DNA from 3 places in the Peptoniphilus sp. SGI.035 genome. Region 1 is predicted to be linked to each of the others. Evidence: predicted binding sites of a transcription regulator. Region 1 holds the regulator's gene; each other region holds the start of a gene.

Evidence for each region. The regulator HrcA, encoded in region 1, represses chaperone genes, less so after heat shock. The targets are predictions, from matches to a motif close to ATTAGCACTCNATANTATNGAGTGCTAAT.
Region 2: the regulator HrcA is predicted to act here: its motif matches at 3,755-3,783, upstream of htpG (molecular chaperone HtpG).
Region 3: the regulator HrcA is predicted to act here: its motif matches at 2,890-2,918, upstream of ACQRC6_RS08600 (co-chaperone GroES).

The regions. Positions count from the first base shown of each region.
Region 1 is NZ_JBNPOJ010000016.1:28,386-34,837, forward strand. It holds gene hemW (radical SAM family heme chaperone HemW) at 1-784, opposite strand, end outside; gene lepA (translation elongation factor 4) at 771-2,582, opposite strand; gene lepB (signal peptidase I) at 2,614-3,138, opposite strand; gene hrcA (heat-inducible transcriptional repressor HrcA) at 3,341-4,363, shown strand; gene grpE (nucleotide exchange factor GrpE) at 4,372-4,959, shown strand; gene dnaK (molecular chaperone DnaK) at 4,986-6,452, shown strand, end outside.
Region 2 is NZ_JBNPOJ010000005.1:10,389-16,840, forward strand. It holds gene ACQRC6_RS03710 (2-oxoacid:acceptor oxidoreductase family protein) at 1-782, opposite strand, end outside; gene ACQRC6_RS03715 (thiamine pyrophosphate-dependent enzyme) at 782-1,534, opposite strand; gene ACQRC6_RS03720 (3-methyl-2-oxobutanoate dehydrogenase subunit VorB) at 1,534-2,598, opposite strand; gene ACQRC6_RS03725 (4Fe-4S dicluster domain-containing protein) at 2,610-2,828, opposite strand; gene ACQRC6_RS03730 (ATP-binding protein) at 2,839-3,531, opposite strand; gene htpG (molecular chaperone HtpG) at 3,800-5,653, shown strand; gene ACQRC6_RS03740 (hypothetical protein) at 5,738-5,965, opposite strand; gene ACQRC6_RS03745 (hypothetical protein) at 6,332-6,452, opposite strand, start outside.
Region 3 is NZ_JBNPOJ010000021.1:20,692-27,143, forward strand. It holds gene rpmJ (50S ribosomal protein L36) at 1-114, shown strand; gene rpsM (30S ribosomal protein S13) at 126-488, shown strand; gene rpsK (30S ribosomal protein S11) at 501-896, shown strand; gene ACQRC6_RS08585 (DNA-directed RNA polymerase subunit alpha) at 923-1,870, shown strand; gene rplQ (50S ribosomal protein L17) at 1,881-2,222, shown strand; gene ACQRC6_RS08595 (methylated-DNA--[protein]-cysteine S-methyltransferase) at 2,265-2,792, shown strand; gene ACQRC6_RS08600 (co-chaperone GroES) at 2,938-3,219, shown strand; gene groL (chaperonin GroEL) at 3,231-4,853, shown strand; gene gloB (hydroxyacylglutathione hydrolase) at 5,254-5,943, shown strand; partial or broken gene ACQRC6_RS08615 (sodium-dependent transporter) at 6,007-6,452, opposite strand, start outside.

The DNA.
Region 1 (6,452 bases):
TATAATCCTTTAGTTTCCAATAAATTAAATTGTGTTTGCATTCAAAACCCCTTTTTGCAAAATTTGAAATTTCATATTGGTGTAGACCAATTTTTTCAAGCTCTGTTACTACATAGTGATACATTTTTCTATCCTCAAGCTCATTAGGAAAGGCGAGAGGAGTTTTTTTGTGCACTTTATAAAGAATTGTACCCTCTTCTAAAATCAATGAGTAATAAGAAATATGAGGAAGATTTAATTTTTTTACTTCATCAATTGATTTTAATATATCAGAAAATTTTTGTGTTGGAAGTGCAAGCATTAGATCTAAATTTATATTTGTAAATCCTGCAGCTCTTGCATTTTCAACAGCTTTATAAATATCATCGGATTTATGAATCCTTCCAATCTTTTTTAATATTTCGTCGTTAAAGGATTGAGCTCCAATAGAAATTCTATTAATTCCAGAACTAAAAAAGATTTCTGCTTTTCTTCTTGTGAGAGAATTGGGATTGGACTCTATTGTAATTTCTGCATTTTCACTAATATCATAATTTTTTAAAATGTTTAAAATTTTTGCGATAAATTTCTCGTTCACAGAAGAGGGAGTACCGCCGCCAATAAAAATGGTGTCAATAGTTCTTTCTTTTAAAATATTTTCTCGTAATTTTATTTCTCTTTCCAAATAATGAAAATATTTTTCTTCATTTTCTCTATTTAAAAGAGAAGAGCAGAAGTCACAATAGTAACATCTACTCTCGCAAAAAGGTATATGAATGTAAATTGAAATTTTATTTTTCTTCATCGTACTTTAATACAGACAAGAAAGCATCTTGTGGAATGTCAACATTACCTACGGTACGCATTCTCTTCTTTCCTTCCTTTTGTTTTTCAAGAAGTTTTCTCTTTCTAGTAATATCGCCACCGTAACATTTAGCGAGGACGTCTTTTCTAAGTGCACGAATAGTTTCTCTGGCGATAATTTTATTTCCAATTGCAGCTTGAATAGGCACCGCAAATTGATGTCTCGGTATTACATCCTTTAATTTTTCACAAATTTTTCTCGCACGAAGGTAAGAATTGGATTCGTGGACAATTAGTGAGAAAGCATCTACAAGTTCTTCATTAATTAAAATATCAAGTTTAACGAGATTAGATTTTTCATAGCCAATTAATTCGTAATCATAGGAAGCATAGCCACGAGTCTTTGATTTAAGTGCGTCAAAGAAATCATAAATTACCTCATTTAGAGGCATATGATAAGTTATAAGTGCTCTAGTTTCCTCTAAGTATTGCATATCTTTAAAGACGCCACGTCTATTTTGGCATAGTTCCATAACTTGACCAACATAATCTGTTGGAGTCATAATTTCCGCCTTTACAATTGGTTCTTCCATATAATCAATTTCTGTTGGATCAGGCAAGTTTGATGGATTTTGAATAGAAATCATCTCGCCATTTTTTTTCATTACATTGTAAATAACAGATGGAGCAGTAGTAACAATATTTAAATTAAATTCTCTTTCTAGTCTTTCTTGGATAATTTCCATGTGAAGAAGTCCCAAAAAACCACATCTAAATCCGAAGCCAAGGGCAACAGAAGTTTCTGCTTCAAAATCTAGGGCAGCATCATTTACTTGTAGTTTTTCCAAGGCATCGCGAACATTGTTGTATTCTTCGCCTTCTCCAGGATATACACCACAGAATACCATTGGCACAACTTTTTTATAGCCAGGCATTGGCTCACTTGTTCTATTATTTTTTAATGTTATAGTGTCTCCAACTCTTGCGTCTTTAACATTTTTAATTGAAGCAGTTATAAAACCAACTTCGCCTGCGTTTAAGGAGTCAAGAGGGATATGACCATTGGAAGTTACACCAACTTCAACTACTTCAAAAGTTTTGCCCGTAGCCATCATAAGTATTTCATCACCTGGTTTTACTGAACCATCGACAACTCTAACGTGGCAAATAACTCCTCTATAAGAGTCATAAATTGAGTCAAAAATAAGTGCTTTAAGTGGTGCATTGTAATCGCCACTTGGTGCAGGAATTTTATCTACGATTGCGTGAAGTACGTCGTCAATTCCAATACCTTCCTTTGCAGAAATAAGGGGAATACCCTCAGTATCAATGCCAATAATGTCTTCTATTTCTTCCTTTATTTCATCAGGCCTTGCACTTGGCAAATCAATTTTATTTATTACTGGCACAAGTTCAAGGTCTTGATCAATGGCAAGATATACATTTGCAAGAGTCTGTGCTTCAACGCCTTGTGAAGCATCTACAACTACAATGGCACCTTCACAGGCTGCAAGGGAACGAGAAACTTCGTAGTTGAAGTCAACATGACCTGGAGTGTCGATTAAGTTTAAAATGTACTCCTTGCCATCTCTATCATCTTTATATATAAGCCTAATAGCCTTTAATTTAATTGTAATTCCTCTCTCACGTTCAAGATCCATGGAGTCGAGGACTTGTTCGTCCATTTCTCTTTTTGTGAGCATACCAGTTGACTCAATAAGTCTATCGGCAAGAGTAGACTTGCCGTGGTCAATATGTGCTATTATTGAAAAATTTCTAATATTATTTTGATTTCTCAAATTTTTACCTCCATACTTTAGGGGATATTTTTTATTTTATCAAAGTTTCAATTTTCCCTCTACTTTTAAGAGGTAAAATTCTGTAAACTGCAGCTGATTTTATTCTTTTCTTTTCGATTGGTCCGAAGTATCTTGAGTCAATGCTCATGCCCGGCAGTCTATTGTCTCCCATAACAAAATATTCATCGTCTTTTAGTGTAAAACTTTTTTGGTCAGATTCTGTGACATCAGTTGAAGTGTAGTTTTCTTTTAATAGATTTCCATTCAAATAAACTTTTCCTTCCTTAAACTCAATTGTATCACCAGGCTTTCCAATAAGTCTTTTAATGTAATTTCTACTGTCATTTGGTGCGTCTATTACAACAATTTCGCCTCGAGGTATGTCAGTGAATCTTTTGTAAGAAAGACAAATTAACTTATCTTTTTCATTTAATGTCGGGTTCATGGACTCTCCATTAACAACAGCTATATTAAAAATAAAATTCCTAACAAATAGTGCAATTAAAACTGCAGCAACAATTGTAAGAATAAAAGACAAAGTTTCATTTTTTTTCAATTAAATCATCTCCAATAACTAATTTTAACATAAATATATAGAAGATTGGAAAATTTTTGATTTATTACAATTAACAACTCTTTACTTTTGTGAAAAAAATAATAAAAAAATTTTGAAAAATCCTTGACAAAGAGGAAAGAAGAGGGTACTATATAAATAGATTAGCACTCGACATTGATGAGTGCTAACAAAGGAGGAAATTATGGATGCTAGAAAAATAAATATTTTAAATGCCATAATTGAAGCATACATCGATATGCCAACTCCCGTCGGGTCACGAACTTTATCTAAAGAATATAATCTTGGAGTTAGTTCTGCGACTATAAGAAATGAAATGGCGGATCTTGAAGATCTTGGTTTTTTAAATAAGCCGCATCAGTCAGCGGGACGAATTCCTTCTGACAAGGCTTATAGATTTTATGTTGATGAAATTTTTAATAATTTTAGTGAATTTCATGATATAGATGCTTCACAAAAAATCAAAGATAGACTTTTATATACTTCTAGAAATTTAGAAGATTTTTATAAAAATTCTGTTAATTTGCTCGCCAATATCAGCAATTGCACAGCATACTTAATTACACCACAAAAGGCTGATACAAAAATAAAAAGACTTACTCTTGTAAAAATTGATGAAAATACAGTGCTATTAGTTTTAATAGGGGACAAGGGAGTAATAGAAAGATATTTTTTAGAAATAGAAAATATCCCAGATGAAGATTTTTATTATATTGAGAAAGTTTTAAATGAAAAAATGTCGGGAATTGATTTTGACAAAATTGAATCACTTAAAATTTCTCTTTCTGATAATATGATTAGATATGGGAATTTTATTTCCAATGTTATAAAAATTGCAAGCAAATTTAATAAAAAGGTCTCATCCATTGAAATTTATTATGATGGTCTCACTAATATTTTGAATTTTGACGAATATAGGGATCTTGACAAGGCTAAAAATTTTATGAGTTTAGTTGAGGATAGAGACAGTTTATTTCAAATCTTAAAAGATGATAACTTTACAGGAGATGTGGAGGTAATAATTGGTTCAGAAAACAGTGCAAGTCTAATGAAAGAAAATACTATTATTAGAGCACCCTTTGCCAAGGATTATGGCATCTATGGAAGCTTTGGAATTATTGGACCAGTTAGGATTGACTATATGAGATTAGTAAAGCTCGTTAAAATTTTTAGCGATGCACTTACTAAAGGATTAAAAGAAATGTGAGGGAGTACATGACAAATGATGATATAAAAAAAGAAGATATTCAAGAAGAAATTATTGATGAAAATAAAAATATAGATAATGAAAATAAAGATAATGTAAATAAAGACAGTGAGAAAATTAACAATGATGTAAATACAGAAGAAAATTCAGAAGAAGTTACAGATGAGGTAAGCGATGATGAAAAGTATCAAGCACTAACTGATAAGTTTATGAGACTTCAAGCTGATTTTGCAAATTATAAGAGAAGAACTGAGGATCAAAAGACTGAATATATTGAGCTAGGAGTTAAAAAGGTCGTAAACGACTTACTTCCTGTCATTGACAATTTTGAAAGAGCATTGGATTCTATTGGTGAAAGGGATTCAACTTATGACGGGATTATGATGATAAAGGATCAACTTACTGAGGTACTTAAAAAAGAAGGTATAGTTGAAATGAAAGCTCTGGGCGAAGAATTCGACCCATTGTATCACCACGCAGTGCTCACTGAAGATTCTGATAAATACGACAGTGGCTACGTAATTGAAGTTTTACAAAAAGGTTATTTAATTAATGACAAAACGCTAAGACCTGCAATGGTCAAAGTTTCACAATAAGTGATTTATTTAGGAGGAAATATATTATGGGAAAAATAATTGGTATTGATTTAGGAACAACTAACTCTGCAGTAGCAGTAATGGAAGGAGGAGACGCTGTAATAATTCCAAACATCGAAGGTAATAGAACTACACCTTCTGTTGTAGCTTTTACTAAAGATGGAGAAAGATTAGTAGGAGAAACTGCTAAAAGACAAGCTATTACAAACCCTGACAGAACTATATCTTCTATCAAAAGACACATGGGTTCTGACTTTAACGTAAAAATAGATTCAAAAACTTATACACCACAAGATATCTCAGCTATGATTTTACAAAAATTAAAATCTGATGCAGAATCTTATCTTGGAGAAAAAATTACTGAAGCAGTTATCACTGTTCCAGCTTACTTCACAGATGCTCAAAGACAAGCAACTAAGGATGCAGGTAAAATCGCAGGTCTTGATGTTAAAAGAATTGTAAATGAACCAACTGCAGCTGCTCTTGCTTATGGAGAAGATAAGGACACTGAAGCACAAACTGTAATGGTTTATGACCTTGGCGGTGGTACTTTCGACGTTTCAATCCTTGAACTTTCTGATGGAGTATTTGAAGTACACGCAACTCGTGGTAATAACAAATTAGGTGGAGATGACTTTGACAACAGAGTTATCGATTATATTGCTGAAGAATTTAAAAAAGAAAATGGTATTGACTTAAAGGCTGACAAGATGAGTCTTCAAAGACTTAAAGAAGCTGCTGAAAAAGCTAAGAAGGAGCTTTCTTCTACATTGTCAACTAATATCAATCTTCCATTTATTACAGCATCACAAGCTGGTCCACTTCACTTAAATATGGACTTAACTCGTGCTAAATTTGATGAACTTACAGCTGATCTTGTAAAAATGACTGAAGGACCTGTTAAGGATGCATTATCAGATGCAGGACTTACTGCAAATGATATAGATAAAGTTCTTTTAGTTGGAGGTTCAACAAGAATACCTGCAGTACAAGAATGCATTAAAAAATTAACTGGAAAACAACCACAAAAGGATATCAACCCAGATGAATGTGTTGCTCTTGGTGCAGCAATTCAAGGTGGAGTTCTATCAGGTGATGTAAAAGATTTATTATTGCTTGACGTAACACCACTATCTCTTGGAATTGAAACTATGGGTAATATTACTACAAGACTTATTGAAAGAAATACAACTATTCCAACTAAGAAGTCACAAGTATTTACAACTGCAGCAGATAATCAAACTTCTGTAGAAATTCACGTACTTCAAGGTGAAAGACAAATGGCTAAGGACAATGTAACTCTTGGTAGATTTACACTTGATGGTATTGCACCAGCAAGAAGGGGAGTGCCACAAATCGAAGTTACATTTGACATCGACGCAAATGGAATTGTAAATGTAAGCGCTAAAGACCTTGGTACAGGTAAGGAACAACACATCACAATTACATCTTCTACTAACCTAAATGAAGAAGAAATCGAAAAGAAGGTTAAG
Region 2 (6,452 bases), on a different contig from region 1:
TCACAGAATTTAATAGATTCTTCTTCAATGAAAAGTGCTTCATCAACAATTGTCATTTCATTTTCAAAAATTTTTTCGTCATCTTCTGCTGAATATTTTTTGATCGTCTTTAGGTATTCAATGTTTTCAAGATCTGTCCCACTAAGTTCAACATTAGCGGCAGTTTGTCTTGAATAAGAGCTCTTAACTTGTGAATTAGTCTTTTCTGGAAGAATTTGACATACCCCACCTACGCAACCTGCTTCTTTAATTGAATTTTGTCCAAGTGCAATTGCTTTTTCATTTATTGGAAGAAGTTTTTTCTTTGCATCACCATAAACTTTTGTAAAAGCTTTTATAACTGATTCTGTCTTAACCGTATTTGTAACTTGTAAAAATGCACCTAGCATTACCATATTCGCTACTTTTGCATTTCCAAGTTCATTTGCCAAATCATTTACTGGAATAGAAAAAACATTTACATCATCTCTTGTTGGTGTTCTTTTTACAAGGGATGAATTTATAAATAAATTTCCGCCTGGCGCAACATATTGTTCAAATTTTTCTAAAGATGGTTCGTTCATTACTACTACATCTGTCGCTTGTGAAATTACTGGAGAACCAACAGGTTCGTCTGAAACTACTACTGAGCAGTTTGCTGAACCTCCACGCATTTCTGGACCATAACTTGGAAGCCATGATACGAATTTGTTTTCAAGCATTCCTGAATAAGTTATAAGTTGACCCATTGCCATAATACCTTGTCCGCCAAATCCTGCGGCAATAATATTTCTTGTAGCCATTATTCATCCCTCCTAAAGTTTCCAAGTGGATAATATGGAATCATATTTTCTCTTAACCATGCAAGTGCATCTGCAGGAGGAAGTCCCCAGTTTGTTGGACAAGATGATAATACTTCAACTATTCCAAAGCCCTTGCCTTCTAGTTGATATTTAAAACATTCTTTAATTGCTTTCTTAGCCTTTCTAATATTTGCTGGAGTGTCTACTGAAACTCTTTCAACAAATTTTGCTCCGTCAATTGTAGCAAGCATTTCAGAAACTTTAATTGGTTTACCACACCATGCTTCATCTCTTCCATAAGGAGATGTAGTTGTAACTTGACCAACTAAAGTTGTAGGTGCCATTTGTCCACCAGTCATTCCGTATATTGCGTTGTTTACGAAAATTGTTGAAATATTTTCTCCCCTATGTGCTGCTTGAACTATTTCTGCAGTACCAATAGATGCCAAGTCGCCATCGCCTTGATATGTGAATACTAAATTATCTGGATGTACTCTTTTTATTCCAGTTGCAACAGCAGGTGCTCTTCCGTGAGCTGCTTCGTGCATGTCGCAATTAAAATATTTATATGCAAGAACTGAACAACCAACTGGTGCAACTCCAATTGCATCATCTAAAACTCCTAGTTCAACTAAGGATTCAGCTACTAATTTATGAATTACACCGTGAGTGCAACCTGGACAATAGTGAGTTTCAGCTCTAGTCAAACCTTCTGAATATTTATATAAAACTTGTTCATTAGTTTTTTCCATTATTTGAGACCTCCTAAAACTTTAAGAGCAGCTTCTTTAATTTCTTCCACATTTGGAATTACGCCGCCTTGTCTTCCAAAGAAGTGAACCTTTTGTCTACCTTCAACTGCAATCTTAACATCGTCAGTCATTTGACCTTGATTCATTTCACAAACTAAAATGTCTTTGCAATTTGGATTTATTCCTTTGAAAGCTTCATATGGATATGGCCAGCAAGTAATTGGGCGAATAAGTCCTATCTTATAGCCTTCTTTTCTTAAATGTTCAATTGCACTTTTTGCAATTCTAGCAGTAGTTCCATAGGCACTGATTACAAGATCTGCATCCTCGATGCCGTCAATTTCTACTCTAATTTCATTTTCAGTAACTTGTCTATATTTTTCAATTAAGTGTTTATTATGTTCTTCAAGTTCATCAGCAGAAAGATAAAGTGAATTTATAATATTTCTTTTTCCGTGATTTTTACCCTTGCCTCTTGTTGCCCAAGTTTTTTCAGGAAGAACCATTTTTTCTTGCATTCCAAATTCAACTGGTTCCATCATTTGTCCAAGTACACCATCACTCATAATAACAACAGGATTTCTATACTTGTCAGCTAAATCAAAACCAAGTTCAATTAAATTTACAAGTTCTTGCACAGAAGATGGTGCCAAAGTAATAGTTCTATAATCGCCATTTCCGCCACCTCTAGTTGATTGGAAATAATCTGTTTGAGAAGGTTGAATTGAACCAAGTCCTGGACCACCTCTCATCATATTTACTATTACGCAAGGAAGTTCTGCCCCTGCCATATAAGAAATACCTTCTTGCATTAGTGAAACTCCAGGAGAAGAAGATGAAGTCATAACTCTTGCTCCAGATCCTGCAGCACCATATAGCATATTTATAGCTGCAACTTCAGACTCAGCTTGCAAAAAACATCCGCCAATCTTTGGAAGTTCTCTTGATAAGTATTCAGGAATTTCAGATTGAGGAGTAATAGGATAACCAAAAAAATATTTGCAACCAGCTTCAATAGCTGCTGCACCAACTGCTTCGTTTCCCTTCATAAGTACCTTTGTCATGTAAACACCCCTTAAGAAATTTTATAAACTGTAATAATTGAATCAGGACAAGTTATTGCACAGTTTTGGCAAGCAATACAATCTTCTGGTCTTTTTGCCATTGCAGGTGCATAACCTTTTTTATTAATAGTGTCCATGTCAATTTCAATTACATTTTTAGGACATACAGTTACGCATAATCCACAACCCTTACATCTGTCACTTTCAAACTCAACTCTACCTTTAGCCATTATTTACCTCCTATAACATCCAATCTTCTCTAAAAAATAAGTCAATGGGAAAAACTTCCGCTGCTAAATTTAAAGCTCTAACTTCACTCTCAATACTCCTTAGGCAAACTGCATATACATAGGGAAGATTTAATTTCTCTGAAACTTCCCTTGCAAGCTCATCACCATACAAAATATCATCAGCTGTGGTCTCTTTTAAAAAATGAGTAGTATTTATAATCCCCGTAACCCTAGTTTGTGAATGACCTTCAACTTGTCCGATAAAATCTCGCACGGACTTAAAGTCCTTAGTTTCTGGTCTATTTCTATTTATTACAAAATAGTGGTCATAACCCTCTCTTTTTAAAATATCTCTATACCTTCCAAGAGAAAGGGAGCCCTTTGGATTTCCTCCAACATCTAATACTGCCATGTAATTTTTATTTTCAAGTGGCTTTAAAATTGCTGGATCAACTGCTGGTATGTCCAAGGCATTTTTTTCACGCATACTAGATGAAAATGATTCCACGCCTTTTTCGCTTAAAATATCCATTTTCTCTCTTAGTCTAAAGTATGTATTAATAATATCCAAGTCAACTGCCGCAACATTGTCAAAATACTTTTTTAAATATAAAGCATAATTAATTGAAAATTCAGTTTTTCCACTGCCAAAGTGTCCTGTAATAATTTTTATTCTGTTGCCTGTTTCTACCTCTGTGTACATTTCTCCTCCCTTCTAAAAGACCAATTATATTATACATCAATTGCAAAAAATTGAAAACAATTGCAATATACTTTTCCCTTCATAAATTCTAAAAATATTATAATTAGTGAGTTAAAACCTACATTTTATTTTAAATTTTTAATTAAAATATTTTTAAAAAAATAAATTTTTTAATAAAACTTTACTATTAAAATTTGACTAATTTTTAGAAAAGATATATATTATTAGCAGAGGCATAGATTGAGTGCTAATAAAGAAAGGTGATTATATGAAAAATAAAAAATTCAATGCCGAAACAGAAAGATTAATGGACTTAATGATTAATTCCATTTACACAAATAAAGAAATATTTTTAAGAGAATTAATTTCAAATGCATCTGATGCAATGGATAAAATGTACTACATCGCTCTTAATGATGACAATGTAAAATTTAACCACGAAGATTATTATATTAGAATTACACCAGATAAGGACAAGAGAACAATTACAATAGAAGATGGCGGAGTGGGCATGACTGAAGATGAACTAGTAGAAAACTTGGGTACAATTGCAAAGTCAGGCTCTTTTGATTTTAAAAAATTAAATGAAAAAAATGAAGATCACGAAATTATTGGACAATTTGGCGTAGGCTTTTACTCTGCCTTTATGGTTGCAGATGAAATTAGCGTCTTGACAAGATCCTATAAAGAAGATGAGGCTCATATTTGGAAATCAAAGGGAGCAAAGGGCTACACAATTGAAGGTGGTAAAAAGGATTCTCATGGGACTGTTATTACTCTTCACTTAAAAGAAAATTCTAAGGATGAAGATTATGATAAATACCTTGATGAATACAAAATAAGAGAACTTGTAAGCCATTACTCAAATTACATTAGCTATCCAATAAAAATGGAAGTTGAAAAGAAAAGACCTGCAGCTGACTCAACAGAAGATGACCCAAAATTTGAATCTTATAGAGAAGATGACATCTTAAATTCATCTGTGCCAATGTGGAGAAAAAATAAAAATGAACTAAAGGAAGATGACTATAATAATTTCTTTAGACAAAGACATTTTGGATTTGAAGATCCCCTAGCTCACATACACATTAGCGTAGAAGGCGTGATTTCCTTTAAGGCAATTTTATACATTCCTTCAAGAAGACCTTTTGATTTCTTAAATCCAGATAGAAAGGGTGGACTTGAACTTTACTCCAATGGAGTTCTAATAATGGAAAAATGTGAAGACCTTCTTCCTGATTATCTAAACTTCATAAAGGGAGTCGTAGATTCAGAAGATATTTCACTAAATATATCTCGTGAAATGCTACAAAAAACTCGTGAACTTCAATTAATAAAGAAAAACATTGAAAAGAAAATCCTAGAAGAACTTGCAAAAATTCTTAAAAACGACAGAGAAAAATATGCCGAATTTTTCAAAAACTTTGGCGTAAGTTTAAAATCTGGTGCCTACGAAAATTATGGAGCAGACAAAGACAAGCTAAAAGATTTATTTATATACACGACTACAAAGAGAGAAAATATAACCTTTAATGAATACAGAAAAGACATGACACCTGACCAAGAATTTATCTATTACGCAAACGGAAATTCCATAGAAAGCGTGAAGGAACTTCCACAAATAAAGCACTTTATAGATAAAGACATTGAAGTTATTGCACTAACAGACCCAATTGATGAATTTGTAATAAAAATGATGGATCAGTATGACGACAAAAAATTCAAATCAATTTCAGAAACTGATGCCACAAAAGAAGAAGATGAAAAAAATCTTGATGATTATGTAAAGAAAATGAAAGACATCTTATCTGGCGAAGTTTCATCAATAAGGGAAAATCCAAATCTAAAAGATGATGCAGCTTATCTATCAAGCAAAGGCGAAATTTCCATTGAAATGGAAAAAACTCTAAGCCATATGCCTAACAACCAAGGTTTTAAAGCCGACAAAGTTTTAGAATTAAATCCAAATCATCCTGCAGTAAAAAAATTAAAGGACATGGACAAAGATTCAGAAGAATTTAAAAATTACACAGAATTGCTTTACGATGGTGCAAGACTAATGGCAGGTCTTGACATAAAAGATCCAATCTCCTATGCTAGAAATGTATCAAAACTTATGTAATCAAAAGATTTTATAAAATTCAATTACAAATATTTTGCAAAGCAAAGGCTCTTTTCATTATGAGAAGAGCCTTCTTTACTAAAATTATTTTTCAATCTTTTCATTTTCACTAGCCTTAGATTCTTTTTCTTGCTTATCTAATTTTTCTAAAATAGTATTTAACTTTTCATTTAGAACAACAAAAACAACTACAATAAAAATATACATAGAAATAATTAAATCAGAATCGTTTTCACTAAAATTCTGTCCAATTATAAGTACCAATATGAAGTTTAAAAACAGATATAAAAATATTTTTATTATATATTTCATATAATTACCTCAAATTCATTTATTATTTATGGATTTTTCATTTAATTCTTTTTCTAAATTATCAAGCTTTTTCAACATATCATCAAACTTTTTGTTAAAGATAATGTGTTGAATTATTAGCATTATATACATTGAAATGCCAAAAGGTAAACTGAAAACTACTACAGAACCTACAGATGCAATTATTAAAAATTTAAAAATGTTTTATATCATTCATAACCTCCTAAATATTATTATATGATTAATATCCATAGCCCATTTTTGTCTTTGAACTTAAAGACACAGAAATTATTTTCAGAGTTTAAAATATTGATATATCTTTATTTGACGCATCAATGTAATTAGATATCATAATGTAAACAGAAATTATGAGTTTTTATTTAAAAGTAAAAAAATATTTTCACCAAATATCAATAAAAAATAGAATACAGTAAAGTCATAAATAAACATAATATTTTCAATGGAATAATATTTTTTTATTACCATA
Region 3 (6,452 bases), on a different contig from region 1:
ATGAAAGTAAGACCATCTGTAAAAAAGATGTGCGAAAAGTGCAAAATAATTAAACGAAACGGAAAAGTAATGGTAATTTGCGAAAATCCGAAACATAAACAAAGACAGGGATAAGGGAGGTAATTATGGCTAGAATTTCCGGTGTAGATTTACCTAGAGAAAAGAGAGTTGAAATCGGACTCACTTATATTTATGGTATTGGAAAACCTAGATCTCAAGCAATTTTAACTGCTGCAGGCGTTGATTTTGATACAAGAGTTAAAGATTTGACAGAAGCTGAACTTGCTAAAATTAGAGAAGAAATAGATAAATACCACGTAGAAGGTGATTTGCGTCGTGATGTTGCAATGAGCATCAAAAGACTTCGTGAGATCAACTGTTATCGTGGAAGAAGGCATAAAATGGGTCTTCCTGTAAGAGGACAAAAAACTAAGACTAATGCTAGGACAAGAAAAGGTCCTAAGAAACTTGTTAGTAAAAGTAAGTAAGGGGGGACTATAATGGCTAAGAAACAAAAAGTTACACGTTCTAGAAGACGTGTTCGTAAAAACATTGAAAAAGGAGAAGCTCATATAGCTTCAACATTTAATAACACTATGGTTACTCTTACTGATATTAACGGTAATGTTATTTCTTGGGCAAGTGCTGGACAACTTGGATTTAGAGGTTCAAGAAAGTCAACTCCTTTTGCAGCACAAGAAGCAGCACAAGAAGCAGCTGAAAAAGCTAAAGAACATGGATTAAAGAGCGTTGATGTATATGTAAAGGGTCCAGGTTCAGGAAGAGAAGCTGCTATTAGATCTCTTCAAGCATCAGGTCTTGAAGTAACTATGATTAAAGATGTTACTCCAATTCCTCATAATGGATGTAGACCACCAAAACGTAGAAGAGTCTAAACTATTTATCGAGAAGGAGGGTACCCATGATTGAAATTGAAAAACCTAGAATTAGTATTGAAGAATTAGATGAGTCAGGTTTATATGGCAAATTCGTCGTTGAACCTCTAGAAGCTGGATTTGGTATCACTATTGGAAATTCCTTAAGAAGAGTGTTACTTTCCTCTCTACCAGGCGCAGCAGTTTCTTTTATAAACATACGCGGCGTTGAACATGAATTTGATACAATTCCAGGAGTATTGGAAGATGTACCTGAAATAGTTTTAAACATTAAATCTATAGTTTTAAAGATGACTGAAGATGAGCCTGTAAAACTTATTATAGAAAAAAAGGGCAAAGGAGAAATTAAAGCCTCTGACATTGAGCTTCAACCTCAGGTAACTGTTATTAATCCAGATCAACATATAGCTACGCTAAATGAGGATGCTGATTTTTATCTTGAAATGATGGTCGAAAAGGGAAGAGGATATGAACCTTCTGAGCTTAAAAAGGATGAAATAACTGAAATTGGAATTATTCCAATGGATTCTAACTTCACTCCTGTGGAAAAAGTAAACTGGAAAGTTGAAAACACTAGAGTTGGACAAAGAACTGATTATGATAGATTAATCCTTGAAGTTACAACAGATGGCTCTATGAAAGCTGACGAAGCTACATCCCTTGCAGCAAAAATCTTGACAGAACATCTTGAACTCTTCATTGGCCTAAAAGAACATGTCAGTGAAATAAATTTGATGGTTGAAAAAGAAGAGGATCAAAAAGAAAAAGTTCTCGAAATGACAGTTGAGGAATTAGATTTATCTGTTAGATCATTTAACTGTTTAAAGAGAGCTGGAATAAACAGCGTTGAGGAATTGACTAATAAAACTGAAAGTGAAATGATGAAAGTTAGAAATCTAGGTAGAAAATCTCTACTAGAGGTAACTGAAAAGCTTGAAGAATTAGGACTAAGCCTCAAACCTGAAGAAGAATAAGGAGGACATTATGGCAAAAAACAGAAAACTTGGCCGTAATTCAAGTCATAGACGTGCAATGCTTAGAAACCTTGTTACTTCTCTTTTAAGGGAAGGTAGAATTAAAACTACTCATACTAGAGCTAAGGAAGTTCAAAGAATTGCAGATCGCATGATTACACTTGGAAAAAGAGGCGACCTTCACGCAAGAAGACAAGCTTTAGCATATATTTATTCAGAAGATGTTGTTACAAAATTATTTGAAGAATATTCTGAAAAATATGCAGATAGAAATGGTGGATACACTAGAGTATTGAAGATGGGTCCAAGACGTGGAGACGGTGCAGAAATTTCAATTATAGAATTAGTATAAGGAAATCCAATGGGATTTCCTTTTTTACATTTTGGAGGGCTTATGCTTTATAAAAAAATTTACAACTCTCCGCTTGGAAAAATTTATTTAATCTTTGATGAAGAATTTTTACTTGGATTATATTTTGAAAATCAAAAATATTTTGGAGATGCTATAAAGGGAGAAGAAACAGAAAATTTTGATTCAAAAAATGGAGAACTTTCAAATAAAAATTTAGAAGTTACAGAAAAGTGGCTTGATATATATTTTAGTGGTGAAGAGCCAAAATTTATGCCATGCATAAAACTTATTGGAACAGAATTTAGAAGAGATGTGTGGAAAATTTTATTAGAGATACCCTATGGAGAAACTACTACATATAAAGCTATCTCAGAGAAATTAATAGAGAGCGGAAAGTATAAGAGAATGTCGGCGCAAGGGGTTGGCGGTGCAGTTGGGCACAACCCAATATCAATAATAGTACCTTGTCATAGAGTGGTGGGAGTCGATGGCAGTCTAACAGGCTATGCTGGAGGGCTTTCGAGAAAAAAGAGATTACTTCAAAATGAAGGTTTCAAGTTTAAAAAATAGATTTGGAAATAAAAGCTTGCTTATAAAAAGTGAAGCTTTTATTTTTTTATTTTGCACTCAACCCTTGAAAAATTTTTGCCAATGTATTATTATATATATTAGCAGAAGGCGTTGCCGAGTGCTAATAAAAAGGAGGTAAATATAGATGAAACTTAGACCACTTGACGATAAGATCGTCATCAAGAAAATTGAAAAAGAAGAAACAACTGCTTCAGGCATAGTACTTCCTTCTTCAGCTAAAGAGGAATCAAATATTGCAGAGGTTATTGCAATAGGAAATAAACTAGATACAGACGAAGATATGAAGGGACTTGTCAAAGTAGGAGATAAAGTTATTTTTTCAAAATACGCAGGAAATGACATTGAACTTGACAAGGAAAAATATACAATAATAAAGTTCCAAGATATCTTGGCAGTAATTGAATAAGGAGTGATAAAATGGCAAAGGAAATTAAATTTTCAGAAGATGCTAGAAAAGGCTTAATTAAAGGAATAAATACTCTTGCAGATACAGTTAAAGTAACACTTGGACCTAAGGGTAGAAATGTAATTTTAGACAAAGAATACGGCACACCACTAATCACAAATGATGGTGTAACTATTGCAAGAGAAATTGAATGTGAAGATAAATTTGAAAACATGGGAGCACAACTTTTAAAGGAAGTTGCTACAAAGACTAATGACGTTGCTGGCGATGGAACTACTACAGCTACTCTTCTTGCTCAAGCAATTATTAGAGAAGGAATGAGAAACATTGCAGCAGGTGCAAATCCAATGGTTTTACAAAAGGGAATTGCAAAAGCGGTAGAAAGTGCTGTTGAAGAAATCAAAAACTTCTCAACTGAAGTTTCTTCAAAACAAGCTATTGAACAAGTTGCTTCAATTTCAGCTGCAAATGAACAAGTTGGCAAACTTATTTCTGAAGCAATGGAAAAAGTTGGAAATGATGGAGTAATCACTGTTGAAGAATCTAAATCAATGGGTACAAGCCTAGATGTAGTTGAAGGTATGCAATTTGATAGAGGATACCTTTCACCATATATGGTAACTGACTCTGACAAAATGGTTACAGAATTAGAAGACCCATATATTTTAATCACAGATAAGAAGATTTCAAATATTCAAGAAATTTTACCACTACTTGAACAAGTATTGCAAGCATCAAAACCACTTTTAATCATCGCAGATGACATTGATGGTGAAGCACTTGCAACTTTAGTAGTAAACTCACTAAGAGGAACACTAAGTGTTGTAGGAGTAAAGGCTCCTGGTTATGGCGATAGAAGAAAAGATATGCTACAAGACATTGCAATCTTAACTGGTGGACAAGTTGTATCCTCTGATTTAGGTCAAGACCTTAAAGATGCAACAATTGAAATGCTTGGATCTGCATCAAAGGTCAGAGTTGAAAAAGAACTCACAGTAATAGTAAATGGAGCTGGCGAAAAATCTGAACTTGAAAATAGAATTAGCCACATTAAAAACCAAATTGAAGAAACAGATTCAGAATTTGACAAAGAAAAATTACAAGAAAGACTTGCAAAACTTTCTGGTGGAGTTGCAGTAATCCAAGTAGGAGCAGCAACAGAAGTTGAATTGAAAGAAAGAAAACTAAGAATCGAAGATGCACTTGCAGCAACAAGAGCAGCAGTTGAAGAAGGTATAGTAGCTGGTGGTGGAACAGTATTAATTGACTCAATTGAAGCTGTTGCAAAAGTAGTTGATAAGTTAGAGGGCGACGAAAAAACTGGTGCAAATATCATCTTAAAAGCTTTAGAAGAACCATTAAGACAAATAGCAGAAAATGCAGGACTAGAAGGTTCAGTTATAGTAGAGCATGTAAAGAAAAAAGAAAAGGGCATAGGCTTCGATGCATATAGATCAGAATATGTAGACATGAAAAAAGCAGGAATAGTAGACCCAACTAAAGTAACAAGATCAGCATTACAAAATGCAGCAAGCGTAGCTTCAATGATTTTAACAACAGAAGCAGCAGTTGCAAACATAAAAGAAGAAAAACCTGCAATGCCAGCAATGAATCCAGGAATGGGAATGATGTAATAGTGGTATAATCGTGTTTTTTCGCGATTATATAGTTTTACTGGGAAAAGGACTAAGTAAATAAAAAATCTTATCCAGCGAAACTAGAATTGAAATTAGAAAATATTAGCATTTTCTAGAGATTTATTTAAACAGCCTCAAAAAAAGCAGTCTTGAGAGAGTCTGCTTTTTTTATGTTTTATGGCGAATAGCTTTAAAGCAAATTTTATAAAAGTTTATTAAAGGTTAAAGATTTAAGGGTTAAAAGAACATTACTAGAAAAGTCATATATTATAAATAACTACAAGATAAAGTTTTATAAGTATCTTTTATCTGTATTAATTATGAAATAAAATTAATTTTATTAACGCATATTTGTTTAAATAGAGACAATAAGAGTATGTATATTGTGAGGTGTTTTATGAATATTAATTATATCAAGGCTTTTGAGGACAATTATATTTGGACAATTGAAAAAGACGACAAAATCATTGTAGTTGATCCGGGAGATTCAGTTCCTGTTCTTAATTATTTAAAAAACAAAAAATTAGTTGCCATCCTTCTTACTCACAAGCACATGGATCATGTGGGAGGAGTTCAAGAACTTAAAAATAAATGCGGTGCAAAGGTCTATGGACCAGTTGAAACTAAAGAGTACAACGATGTTACTGTAAAAGAGGATGATGAATTTGAAGTCTTAGATGAAATTTTTAAAGTTATTTTAACTGCTGGCCATACAGAAGGACATATTTCCTATCTAATGGAAGATAATTTATTTTGCGGCGATGCACTTTTTCTTGCTGGATGTGGCAGAGTTTTCACAAAGGATTATAAAAAATCCTATGAGGGTCTTTTAAAATTAAAAAGTTTAGATGATGATACAAAAGTTTATCCTGCACACGAATATTCCCTTTCTAATTTAGAATTTGCAAAATCTGTGATTTCTAATGAGGATTTAGACAGAGAGTATGAGAGAGTAAAAAAATTAAGAGAAGAAAATAAAATCACCCTTCCTTCAACAATTGGCAAGGAGAAAAAAATAAATCCCTTTTTACTTGCAAGAAATTTAGAAGAATTTATAATTTTTAGAAATAAGAAAGATAATTTTTAAAGGATAAAAATAAAAGTGTTGGCAAAAGAAAAGCCAACACTTTTTAAGTGTAAAAATCAAATATCAACCAATTCCGCCGAGAATTGCTCCTGCTATTAGGGCAATTACTGCTGCTGTAACATATACATATTTAGCAAGGGGATAGTACCATCCACCAATCTCTTTATTAGAGCCTTGGTTAACTGCGGATAGTGCATAATCCTTTCCTGCAACCCATAAGAACATTATTCCTGCAAGAGATGCTCCTAGTGGGCAGATGTAAATGGAAACTACGTCCATCCAACCACCTACTATTGCTTGGATAAAGATTGCAACAAGACATCCGATTATATGAATAGTTGTAGTTGCAATTACTCTTGAGAAATGAAATTTTTCTTCCAAGTAAGCAACAGGTGTTTCGTAAAGATTTATTATTGAGCTTACGCCTGCGAAAAGTACGCAAATGTAGAAAATAATTCCAACAATTCTTCCAACAGCCATTCCGTTAAATACATTTACTAAGTAGATAA